One region of the Chryseobacterium sp. SIMBA_028 genome, then DNA from elsewhere that is predicted to be linked to it. Evidence: riboswitches for the same ligand, from Rfam matches in the RefSeq annotation. Region 1 holds a riboswitch; each other region holds the start of a gene.
The links. A riboswitch is a leader RNA that binds a small molecule or an ion and turns the genes downstream of it on or off. The one in region 1 is predicted to bind cobalamin.

Region 1 (4,232 bases):
AAAATAGAACTTATCACTATCTGCTCTCAGTTTCTGAACTTTAGGAATTCCCGTAAGAGTAGTTGTTGTAAAAGTTCCTGCAGAAGAATTGATCTTGTAAATGTAGGAATCTGTATTATCAGAAACCAGTACATAAGCGCTTCCTTTGTAAGAAATAAGGTCTTTAATAATCCCTACGCTAGGGAGTGTAATCGTCTTGCTTATAGCATTGGTAGAGGGGCTTACAACAGTGATTGTATATCCTGTTGCAAATGAATCAAAAGGAGGAGCCGTGTTATAACCAATACCATCAGTTTGTACAATAATATTTCCTTCTGCTTCCACTACTTTTTCAGCATAACGAGGAAAACTAACACTATTTACATAGGTGTTATCTGCAATATTATAGGCATTAAGCTTTCTTACATCCGTAAAGTTATTATTCGTTACAAAATACTTATTTCCAGAGAATGCTATATATCTTGGATTATCAAGATTAGCAGTTACTGTAGCTTGTTTTCTAAATGTATAACGGTTTACAATCTCGATTTTGTTAGGAACATTCGCTACCAAATAAGCACGATCTCCAAGGAAGCCTATACTTTGAAGTACCTTACCAAAAGATTCCTTATTGTTATTCTCAGAATAGATGTTAGTAAATATATTCCCAAGGCTGTTGCTCAAGAAAGTAACATCAGAGGTAGGTTTTGTAAATCCACCTTCGTTAGAGATAAGGATTCCGTTTTCATACGTAGTTGACTGTGTAGTCTCACTATCATTATCACTGCTACATGAAACATTGAAAAGTAACATGGAAGCAAATGCAAGAGGTAAAATTCTTTTAATATTCATATATACTTAATTTTATTTTTTTAAAAATTGATATTTAAACTTACGCTGTAATTTCTTTTAGGCAAAGGATACGCAAACATGGTGTAATAAACTTCATTGAAAATATTATTAACCTTGAATCCTATAGTATAATCCTTATGGAACGTAAGGCCAAGCCCGGCATTCATTACAAAATACTTTTCCAAAGCCTCACTTCTCTTTTCGTTGGAATCCGTATAGGTAAGTCCGTTAAAAAGTCCTTGAACATAAACTTTTATAAACTCATACTGGTAATCAATATTTCCGGTGAACTTATGGAATGGCACATACATCAGTTGTTTTTTCTTTTCCAGATCCTGAGAATTTGTATAGGTATATCCCAGGCTTCCTTTTAGAAGATGCTTACCCAATCTTTTCATATACTCCATTTGAGACTCTACCCCATATGATCTTACATGATCTGTGTTTACAGGACGATAATAGCCTAAGGAAGTTGGAAGCCATCTTATCATATCGCGGATATCCAGGTAAAAAGGAGCGACTGACATCTGAAAAGCCCCTGCCTTAAACTGATTTCTCAATTCAAACTGATAGGATGTCTCCGGCTTTAAATCCATATTACCTCCCGGCTGCCAATATAAATCATTAAAAGATGGAGCCCTGAAATTTCTTGAAACACTCAGTCCCAGAGTATACCAATTGATGGCATTCCATTTTCCTGAAAAAGAAAATAGTACAGGTGAGCTAATTTTCCCCACGAAATCTTTTCGTATTCCGGCTTCAAGACGTAGATCTTTTACAGGAAAATACCTTACTAGCCCTGAAACTGATCCCATATTTCGACTTATATTATCTATTCCGGAGCCATATCCCTCACCTTTATTGAGCTGATATTCTCCAATAACATTGAAGTTCCATTTAGAATTAAGAAAATAATTGAAATCATTCTTCAGGATATAATTCTTCCCTGTTCCACCACTGGTCTGAGGACCATCAGCTTTAGCAAAGTACTGAAAGTTTTCCTCTGTATAAGCTGCCTTGAAAGAGTTATTGAATAGTGTTTTATTCCAATCCCATGAAATCAGACTTCTTATATTTTGAGTTCTGTATTTCGTTTCAGTTTCATTATCAAAGAGGATTGGATAATGCTGTTGTCCGTTAAAGAACTCCGAAATCCATGAAACCTGGTGATACGGCGCAATTTTATAAGCTGCAGCCATATTGAAATTTGTATTATAGTACTGGCCGTTTCTATTGATGTAGTTTTTAGCCTCTTTTACTTCATAATCATTCTCACTTACAGAATAATTTCCTGAAGCCTTAAAGCTGAACTTTTCATTGCTATAAGCTCCTTTAAGGAAGTTATTATAAGTATTAAAAGATGCTACTTCTGAAAACAGCATACCATGAAAGCCTTTATTGAAATCGAGATTATTATTCAGGTGAATACTCCCCCCAATAGCTCCGGATCCGTAAGTGACACTTCCCCCACCGGCTTTTATTCCTATCTGGTCATACCCGAACAAAGCAATATTATTAATATCTCCCTGACCTAAAAAATTAGAGTTAATATTAATTCCGTTCCAGACAAAAGCCGTCTGTTGGGCTGTTGTTCCTCTAAAAGAAGGTGAAGAAACTGCTCCACGACCGTTTTCCTTAATGTAAACAGCAGACTGGAATCTCAGCAGCTCAGAAAGATTACTGGAATTCTTTTTGACATCTTCAGCACTAATCGTTGTTACAGGATGAAAAAGTTTCACCTTATTCATCTGACTATCGAAAATATAAATCGTATCAACAACTTTCTCCTGTCCGAAAAGAAAGCAGCCATAAGACGACAAAAACAGTACTAAAGATCTTTTTATATCCATATTATTCCACTTTTCCTCCGAAAGCAATATGTTTTTTGATTATTATTCTGGCAGGTCTCCTGACTTTCGCTTTCTGCGCCTTCCCGTTTGTACAGTGGCTGTTTACAGAAACTCTTGTTGCGATTTACAGTTGCGGGGACAGTCTGGGGATCTCACCCAATTCCCTTTTCATTCCAATATGCTGGAAACCAAAATTTTTGCAAAGATAGCTTTTTAAATGTATTGACCAAAAAGCAAATTTATAGGCCAGCCTTTACATGTTATGATCATCTGTACCTATTTTTAACAAAAATAGATGCATATAGGTTTACTGTAAAAATTCAGATAACTTTAAGCTTGAAACATTACATATATAAAATAAAATCAGCTGCCTCCATACGAAAGCAGCTGATTATATATAATAAGATGTTTACTTATTTACCGATTACTTCTGTAATTGGATTTCCAACATTTCCACTTGGGAACTGAATTTTCAATAATGAAGAAACTGTAGGAGCGATATCTGTCATATGATATGCCTTGTTGCTTTCTCCCTGCTTCACTCCCCATCCCATAAAGATCAATGGAATATGTGAATCATAAGAATTCCATACACTGTGTGTAGTTCCTGTTTTGGAATATGGCGGAAGCATAGAATCATGGGAAATCAATTGGATATCACCACTTCTCTGTCTGTTGATTCCATTGATAATTCTTTGCTTGATAGGTTCCGGAATACTAGATTCCTGAACTTTATCTACCGAAACGGCATATAAAACAGTAGGATCTTTTTCTAATTCCTTTACCGTAAAGTTTCTTACATCATCCAACTCAAGCTTGCTGTCTGCCAATACTTTTCTATCAAAATAAATCTGGTAGTTATCAATTGCATTAATCAATTTATCAGCACCAAACTTCGATTTCAACTTTTCGTTAATATTCTTCTCAGCTCCTTCTCCGAAGAAACCTGTAGGGATTTTATGTTCTTTCAGGAATCCTACAGAATGAGCTCCACCGTGGTCAGCAGAAAGGAAAACAGTATACTCTCCTTTTCCAACCTTTGAATCCAGATAGTTGAAGAATTGTGCTAAATCCTGATCTAGTCTGATATATACATCTTCCACTTCAATGGAGTTCGGCCCGAACTTATGCCCAGCATAATCCGTGGAAGCCAAGTTGATTGCTAAAAAGTCTGTAATAGCATCACCTCCTAGCTTTTCACCTTCTACAGACGCTTCTGCCAACTTCAAAGTCAGTGTATTTCCGAAAGGGGTATAACGGATGTTATCTTTTTTTGTCTGATAATCTTTAGCCAGATCATTGTAAGGGAAAGTAGGTGTCTTTGCACTTCCCAATAACCCTTCCCAAGAAGAATTGTCAGGTGAACTTTCTGTATACTGATTGATTGGAAGTAACGTATTCCAACCATTCGCTACTAATTTTTCCGGTAAATTCTGAGAGTTGAATGATTTTACCCACTGAGGAAGATCATTCATATACCATGTACTTGTAATAAAATTTCCGGTACTGTCATCAAACCAGAATGCTCCGTTTGGAGTGTGTCCCGCAGGA
Region 2 (4,232 bases), 140 kb from region 1:
AAGCATCCAGTGAGCTTCTTAGGGCGTTCAGGTAATCGCTGAGCTTTATATATGCGTGTTCTTCTATGGTAAAAGAAAAACCTGCGAGTCCTATTGAGAGTGTCTTGTTCATAGCTTTGTTTTTTAATTTTGTTGGGTGATTTGGTTTACTGAGGCTGTCAGCTCATTCCACGTATTGAGAAGTTCATCCAGGAAAAGTTTTCCTTTTTCTGTAATTTGATAATATTTTCTGGGTGGTCCCCCGGTAGATTCTTCCCATCTGTAGGAGAGAAACTCTCCATTTTTAAGTCTTGTAAGAAGAGGGTAGAGGGTCCCTTCCACTACATCCAGTTTTCCTTTTTTCAGTTCATCTATAAGATCGGAAACATACATTTCGCGATTATTGATGAGACTTAGAATACAGAATTCCAGAATCCCTTTTCGCATTTGCGCTTTGGTATTTTCAGTATTCATCTTTGATAAGTTTTGTTAATTAGTTATATATTTTAGAAAAATACCCCTAGCTAGTTGGGCCTATTCTAATTTTACATTACAAAGATATGTAAATAAAATGGTATTATGCAATACAAAGTAGTGAAATTTTTTAAATAAATTATTTAATTATCTGATAATCAGTAATATAATTTTATTTTGAATTTTCATGAAATCATTTTCAAGGCAAAATAATTGATTTTAATCTTGAAAATTGAGTACTATGGGTTGAGAAATGGAATGAGATAAGATTTGTTTTAGTTTAAATAGGATGGCAATCTCAAGGGTTTTATTGCGGCTGATATTTTTTGCTGAAGATCAAACTGATTGATATACAATGATAATATTATTGATAATTAGACTTCATAGCCCTGATAGGAGCGGCTACCCCACAGCATATTTGGATTTTGGAGCAGGAGCGAGGAGTATGAGCGGATAGCGGGAATAGCTTCTAAAAATTAAATGTCTGATTTCATATTCTGAGATATAATGCCGTGTGAATTTTGAGGTAGATCGAAGGATTCGTATTTTTGTTATGGAGAGTTTTATAGAAACAATTGAATTCACATTTACTATTACTATGAATATTTTAAATTACTACAAAAGTTTATCAGCCTTTATTTTATTAGGCCCTGTGTGTTTTGGACAGTATCAATTTGAGGTTAAAGATGCGTCGAAAAACTATGATGCTGTAATCCATATTGGAAACTGTGATCACGATGGGTGTATGGGTAAAGGAACTGTGGAGTTGTTTGATAATAAAAACGCCAAGGTGCAAACTTTTACGTCTGATAATCTGGTGTTAAGTTTTGGAAATGATCAAAAACCTATACCAGGAAAAATGACTCAGCTAAGCAAGGAACAAAGCCCTGTGGTTTTTGATGACTTTAATTTTGACGGAACGGAGGATATAGCGATAAGAAATGGAAACCTTGGGAATTATAGCAGTGCTTCCTATGATGTATATGTGTTCAACAAGACAAGGATGGCTTTTGTGAAAAGTAATGAACTTACAGACATTGCTTCCAGCTATTTTGATCTTTTTGAAACAGATCCTGTTCGTAAACGTTTGATTTGCTATGGAAAGTCGGGATGTTGTAATTTTTTTACTACAGAATATAGGGTAATTCCGAATAAGGGACTGGACAAGGTGCTTGAAAAGGAAGAGGATAAGAGTGATGAACGGTATGTAAAAGTGATCACACAAGAAAAAATAAATAATAAATGGGTTACTAAAACCAAGGTATATCCAGCAGAAGAATATAATAAATAAAAGTAAGATGAAGATACAGAAAGAGATCGATTTTATCCTGGCAGTAGATGCCCTGAAAAATGTTCAAAGAAGAAACTATAATGCAGATGACTCCCGAAGAGAGAATACGGCAGAACATTCGTGGCAAATCATTATTCTGGCACAAATTCTTTATCCATATGCTAAAAACCGTACAGATATTGATTTACTGAGGGTAATAAGAATGCTTTCTATTCACGATCTTGTAGAGATTGAGGCAGGGGATACTTTCTTGTTTGATGAGAAAGCAATGGTAGGAAAATTTGAAAGGGAAAAAATCTCTGCCCAAAAGATCTTTGGAATTCTGGATGAGCCTTTGCGTACGGAGTTCTTTAATCTATGGCTGGAATTTGAAGAGGAAAAAACTCCTGATGCTATTTTTGCTTGTGCTATCGATAGAATTATGCCTTTTATACTGAACTCTCATACTTCAGGAAAAAGCTGGACGGAAGCCGGCGTTACAGAAAAGCAGATCAGAAATATGCTTGAAAATGCAATTACCAGAGCATCGGACGAGATGGGTGAAGCATTTGAACTCTTATTAAACAGAAGTTTGGAAACTGACAAAGTGGTAAGATAATAAAAACAGCTCAATATTCGGTCTTGTTTTTCTGATAGAAAGAGGCTGATTTTTATCACTGTTTTGGAAAAATTTCGGGCGGCCAAAGGCCGCCCGAAACTTATTATTATAGTATTTGAATTGGTTTTTTGAATTCGTCAATTGCTACAAAGGTAAAATCACCTACAATTGCTTTTTCTCTTTCGTAGGAGTACATTTGTTCTGTAAAGATCTCCACACTTACCTTCATACTTGTTTTTCCAACATGTGAAACTCTTCCAATCAGCTCAACAATAGTTCCGGCAGGAATAGGTTTTTTAAAATCGATCTTGTCGCTGCTTACCGTTACCACTCTTTTTCTTGCAAATCGGGTAGCAGTGATAAAGGCTACTTCATCCATCAGCTGCATGGCAGTACCTCCGAAAAGAGTATCGTAATGATTGGTCGTGTTTGGGAAAACCGCTTTAAAGATTCTGGTTTCGGCTGCTTCAATTCTTTCTTCTGTAGTCATATTTCATTATTAATTAAGGCGAAATGAAATAATATCAAAACAACAGAATAATGACAGGAATCTTGGAAATCCCTGAAACAATCCATCAGATCAATAAAACTTCAAATCGCGAAAGTTTCTTGTTTAAGAAAAGGCAGGTCTCCTGACTTGTAACATCTTTTATCTCCTTCCCATGCCTCGCACAGTGGATCTTTTGATAAAGATTTCAGTTACTTACAGTTGCGCGACAGTCCGTGATTTTCACACGGTTCCCTTTTAATCTGCGGTTAGGCAGAACCAGTTTCTGTGATGAATAAGCGTTAAACTTTTTCGGTGCAAAAATAATGAATTTATTCCGGATTATGATAAATAATCTGGCTGATCACTCTTCCTTTCTTGATCGTCCAAAGAGTGGTATATCTGTTTTCTCCTGAACCATTGATCATATAAAGGAAAATATTGTCATTGTCCAAAGAAGTAACCCCTATGTTGTTGAAATCCATGGTAGGCTGGAACATATTTTTGATGGCTTCCCTTACAAAAACAGATCCTCTTCCGGGTTGTTGTACTCTGATGGACTTAATTTCCGTCATTCCTTCAGGAAGATCGTTTCCTATTCCCCAAGGCTTTACCTTATCAATGGTAAGAAGCTTTCCTTCAGCATCTTTTTCCTTTTTACGGTAGCCGGCGTTGGATGGATAAATATCGATGACCACTTTGCTTCTTTGAGAAGTAAGAACTTTGGGATCAGAATTATCTGTGAAAATTAATGATTTTCCATTTTTAGATTTTGAGGGAGTGTAGGCTGGAAGCTGATCAATATAAGCAATACGTTCCTTGTTGACCATTCCTTCCTTGTCAAGAGTTTCATAGCGTACAAATGGCTTCTCGTCATCCTGTTTTTCAGGATATTTGATCCAGATCCATTCCGTTTCTCCCGGAGCAGGCTTTACATAAACAAATACATCACCTTTACGCATACGGATCTTATCTACAATTTTTCTGTAGTTATCCTTATGTACACGTACATTGGCATATCCTTCCTCTGCTTTTACAACACCAAAAGGAACTTTATTCTGCCCCTTAACGAGTGCTAAAGAAAAAATACTGAAAGCAGATAAGTAGAATGCTTTGTTGACTGAAATCATTATAACAGATTTTTAATTCCCCAAATATATAAATTAAATGTATTCCTGTTAGTAGATTCATTTTATATAAATCTTAATATTCATTTTTTTTAAAGAAAACTTATTATTTGATTTAATATATGATTTTTTGATGTACAATAACTGTAGAATGTATTTAGTGGTATTTCAGAATAAGACTTCATAACCAAAGAAAAAGAGTTAAATTTGAATGATTTTTTTAATAAAACTACTATAACTCATGAGAAATACACTTTACTTATTAGTGTTCCTATT
Region 3 (4,232 bases), on a different contig from region 1:
TATAACGGGTAGGATAAGAAAAGTTTTTTAAATCAGCGTCCAGATTATTATACTGAAAGTCTCCACTTAAACTTACATCCCAATTGGAATTTATAGAATAAATATTGGAAGATGAAAGATAAACCTCTTTTTGGATATAGGTATTTTTTGCAGGATAAGCTGCCTGAGATAGCACTGTATCATTAAAATAAGTATAATCGTAAGCAAATTTAGCCTTAAGCTGGGTTTCAAACTTGGGAAAAAGTTTCTTTCTGAAGTTGGCTTGTACAAAATAATTTTCATCAATCATTCTTGCCCCTCTTGCTTTAAAACGATTATTCACAATAGGTGCAGGAATTCCGCGGTTTGAAATATATCCATAGCCACGGATGTTCCAATTTCCATTGTTTAGCGTTCCATTAATAGATGTTTCAAAACGTTTTGCCTTTATATCGGAATCATATCTTTTGGCAATCGTATCATTAGCAGTAGTACCATTAGGGTACTTTCTGGTGTATCGATATCTGTAAACACCATCACTCTGTAGAAATTCTGCACTTAAACTTGCTGAAATTCGTTTTGAGATCTTTTGCTCTAATCGGAAAGAGGGATTGAATAAATCTATAGAAGCACTTTTTGCTCTTATAGTGAGATTGGTTTTTCTGTTTCCTGTGAATACGGGTGTTTTGGGCTGTAAATAGATAGATCCTGAGGATCCAAAATCTTTCGCAGGCTGAAAAATCTCGCTCTTTTGTCCGTTATATAATGAAATTTCCTCCAGATCATCCAGAGAATATCTTCCTAAGTCTACCACTCCATTTTGGGCATTCCCCAATTGAATTCCATCATAGAAAACCCCTACATGCTGGCTTCCCATACTTCGAATATTGACAGTCTTCAAACCACCCATTCCTCCATAGTCTTTGATCTGAACTCCGGAGAAATATCGTAAAGCATCTGCTACAGAATGGCTGTTTAGTCTTTCAAGCTCCTCGCCCTGTAAAACCTGAGCAGGAAGTATTTCTTTAAAGTTCTTTTTGTAAATATTGACAGCCTTTATGGCTTCTTCTTTAATGCTGTCTTTTTTCTTCGTTTGGGAAAACAAGAATTGAGATGTTAACACAAATACTGTGAAAACAACCTTATGAAATTGAGATGTAGTCGGTTTTGGCACCATTAGCTCATTCAGGAATAATGATAACGCTAATGGATATAAGAAAGCAACGACAAGGCACAGCTGTTACTGCACAGAATCATTGTAGTCCTAAGCTTTATTCCACGAAAGCGTCAAACGTTTATATTTTCTGGCAGGTCTTCTGACTTACTCCATTTTTGAAATCCTTCCCATTAAAAAACAGTGGATATATTCTTCAAAAACTTTGGTGTGGAGCTTACAGCAGCGGGTCTGTTCCGGATTTTCACCGGATTCCCTTTTAAGAGCTTTTTAGGGCTCACCAAATTTCGGCAAAGATAAACAATTATTACTATATAGCCTTAAATAACAAAATGATTTACAATATTATAAATAAATGACTTTGAAATCTGATTTTAAATATAAGATGATTAAAAAAACAAAGTTTAATTTTTAGAATCTACCATCCTCAATGTATTCTAAAAATTAAACTTTGAAGAAAATAGAAAGCAATGTCTTCTCAACTCTTTTTGCTTTCTGTAAAAAATTATATTCCGATATTCACAAAAATACTGAACCGTGATTTCGCTTCAATATCTCCTCCGGCAAGATTAGTATATGCCGGCAGCATGATTTCACTTCCTAAACTGAATTTTTTATAAGAGGCTTCAAATCCCAGTTTTCCATATAAAGCACTTCCTGCCGTATTGGGTAAAGCTTCATCAAACTGTTTGTTTTGAGCATAAACCTCTCCCTGCACTCCAGCTTTTGCAGAAAAAATAGCATTTTCATTTCCTGCAATCTGGTAAAACCCTGTTGCAGCGTAATTCCATTGGTTTCCAAAACGATAATTCTTTTTATTTTCCGTTTTTATGGTGTAATCTGTATTGATCAATACCGCAATTTTATTCTTTTGAAATTTATAGTTCAGCGCGGCCTGATAATCCCAGCTTCCTGTTCCCAACTGAAAACTTGGATTAACTCCTGAGATTCCTTTCTCATCAAATTTTCCCAAGGGAACTTTTACGCCTAATCCGCCACTTAGCTGATGAAAATTGTCCTTAGAATTAAGAAGCTTATAAATTCCCATCAGATTCAAATCTCCTATTCCATTGATCCTGATATCACCCTGCATTGTTTTCTTCTCATGAAAATGGAATGGTAAGCTTGCATACACGCTTAGTTTCTTGGTTAATGGAATCTTTCCCCAAAGCTGTAAGGTATTGAAATACTGATCCTGTGTCAAATCTTTTACAAATAAATTTTCCTTTGCTTTGTAATGCTGTGCAAAGTATTTAATTCCTATAAATTGTGGATTCAATAAGGATTCAAAACCTGATGAACCGTTTCCTGCAGCACAACCGCATGCATCACAATCGTCATCAAAATCTATTGTCCTAAAATTATTCTGTGAAATATCTGCGCTGTCTCTGATTGTTTTCGCCTGGCTTACCGTAAATAAAACCATGCTTATGATTAAAATGATCTTCTTCATGTCTGTATTTAATTTATTCTGCAAATTTTGGATTGGTGATAAAGCCTTTATCGGATAAGGTTTTCAGAAAAGTAATAATCAATTGTTTTTCCTGACTGTTCATAGCAATTCCGATGTGATTATTCTGTTTGAGCTGCGGATCAAGATTGGGATTATCTTCTACGTTGTCTGAGTAAAAATTAAGGACTGCTTCCAACGTATAAAATCTTCCGTCATGCATATAGGGAGCTGTATATTCTACATTTCTTAAGCTTGGCACTCGGAATTTCATCCAGTCATTCTGATTCAGTGTTACGCGATGAAGACCAGCATCTTTAAATTGATTATTGTAGTACATTCCTGTATTTCTAAAGCTTTCGTCAGTAAACAATCCTCCACTATGGCAAGACGAGCATTTCTGGTTGAATAAAGCCATTCCCTGAGATTCTTCAGAAGTCAGATTTTCCTTTCCCTGCTTAAATCTGTCATATTTGGAATCGGCAGAAATCATTGATGCCATAAACTGAGATAAAGCCTTTAAAATTCTTTCGCCGGTTACATTTTCATCTCCATAGGCTGCACCAAATAGTTTTTTATACTTCGGATCATCTTTTATTTTGGAAATGGCTTCCGGCATAGAGCTATCCATTTCATTCACATCTGTCATAGGGATAATGGGTTGTTCATTTAAATTATGAATCACCCCATCCCACATATACCTTTTGAGAAATGCCATATTCTGAATAGGAGGTGCATTTCTGATTCCGATTCTGTCATCAACTCCGTGGCTTACCGTATGTCCGTGATGGGTAAAAGCATTTTCCTGAATATGACAAAATCCACAGGAAATAGTATTGTTTCTGGAAAGTCTTCCCTCATAGAACAATTTTCTACCCAGTTCTACTCCATTTTTGGTAACCGGATTGGCAGATTTATCAAAAGTCATTTCCGGAAAATAAGAGGGAAAACTTAGATTGTAAGCTTCATTTTTATCAAGCGGCTGCATCACCTCATCGGAACAAGAAGTACAGCTCAGGAGCAAAACTCCCAGAGCCAGTACTGTTTTTATGAAAAAATTAGTCATTGTGTACATGATCTACTTTAAACATTTTTGTAAGATTGTTGGTAACATCCACCAAATGCTGGCTGGACCCCATCATCATTGCATTAGCTTCGGTAAGGGTAAGCGACTTATCCCCGCTTAGGAATTGGTTTAAATCTGCCAAAATATGAATGGATGGTCTGATTTTACCATTTACTCTTGCTGTTGTAGGAAGATTCAATGTAATTTCCCTGTACAGATCAGGAGTGTTGTTCTCTGCCACTTTCCCCATATTTCCTGTATGGTTCATAAATTCAGTAGTTGCAGAACCTGTTCCGTATTTTCCTTCTAATTTTACAAAGACATAGCCGGCAGCCCATGACCATGACATCCCTTTTTGCTTGGCTCTATTCCAGAATTCAGCCTGACCGTCCATTCCCAACAGATATGCATTTTGGCTAATTCCCAGTCCAAATTTTATTTTCTTATAATTATTTTTCGGAATTTCGTTAAGGTTTAAATAAATGATTCCTGCTACAGCATCTGCCTGATCAATGATAAATGCTCCTTTATCAGGGTTATTTTCGTTGTACTTAAACTCATTT

Region 2: it holds a riboswitch for cobalamin, as region 1 does, so the genes downstream of both, SCA31_RS08460 (acyl-CoA thioesterase) here and SCA31_RS07785 (TonB-dependent receptor plug domain-containing protein) in region 1, are expected to answer to the same signal.
Region 3: it holds a riboswitch for cobalamin, as region 1 does, so the genes downstream of both, SCA31_RS04995 (TonB-dependent receptor plug domain-containing protein) here and SCA31_RS07785 (TonB-dependent receptor plug domain-containing protein) in region 1, are expected to answer to the same signal.

The regions. Positions count from the first base shown of each region.
Region 1 covers NZ_JAWRWZ010000005.1:33,446-37,677, reverse strand. Annotated here, with positions in the region: gene SCA31_RS07790 (hypothetical protein) at 1-831, opposite strand, end outside; gene SCA31_RS07785 (TonB-dependent receptor plug domain-containing protein) at 852-2,681, opposite strand; cobalamin riboswitch at 2,713-2,889, opposite strand; gene pafA (alkaline phosphatase PafA) at 3,095-4,232, opposite strand, start outside.
Region 2 covers NZ_JAWRWZ010000005.1:176,051-180,282, forward strand. Annotated here, with positions in the region: gene SCA31_RS08440 (PspC domain-containing protein) at 1-112, opposite strand, end outside; gene SCA31_RS08445 (PadR family transcriptional regulator) at 124-453, opposite strand; gene SCA31_RS08450 (XAC2610-related protein) at 1,052-1,744, shown strand; gene SCA31_RS08455 (HD domain-containing protein) at 1,752-2,342, shown strand; gene SCA31_RS08460 (acyl-CoA thioesterase) at 2,449-2,832, opposite strand; cobalamin riboswitch at 2,947-3,128, opposite strand; gene SCA31_RS08465 (hypothetical protein) at 3,162-3,959, opposite strand; gene SCA31_RS08470 (T9SS type A sorting domain-containing protein) at 4,198-4,232, shown strand, end outside.
Region 3 covers NZ_JAWRWZ010000003.1:140,517-144,748, forward strand. Annotated here, with positions in the region: gene SCA31_RS04995 (TonB-dependent receptor plug domain-containing protein) at 1-1,084, opposite strand, end outside; cobalamin riboswitch at 1,268-1,453, opposite strand; gene SCA31_RS05000 (transporter) at 1,659-2,606, opposite strand; gene SCA31_RS05005 (cytochrome-c peroxidase) at 2,620-3,669, opposite strand; gene SCA31_RS05010 (MbnP family protein) at 3,662-4,232, opposite strand, start outside.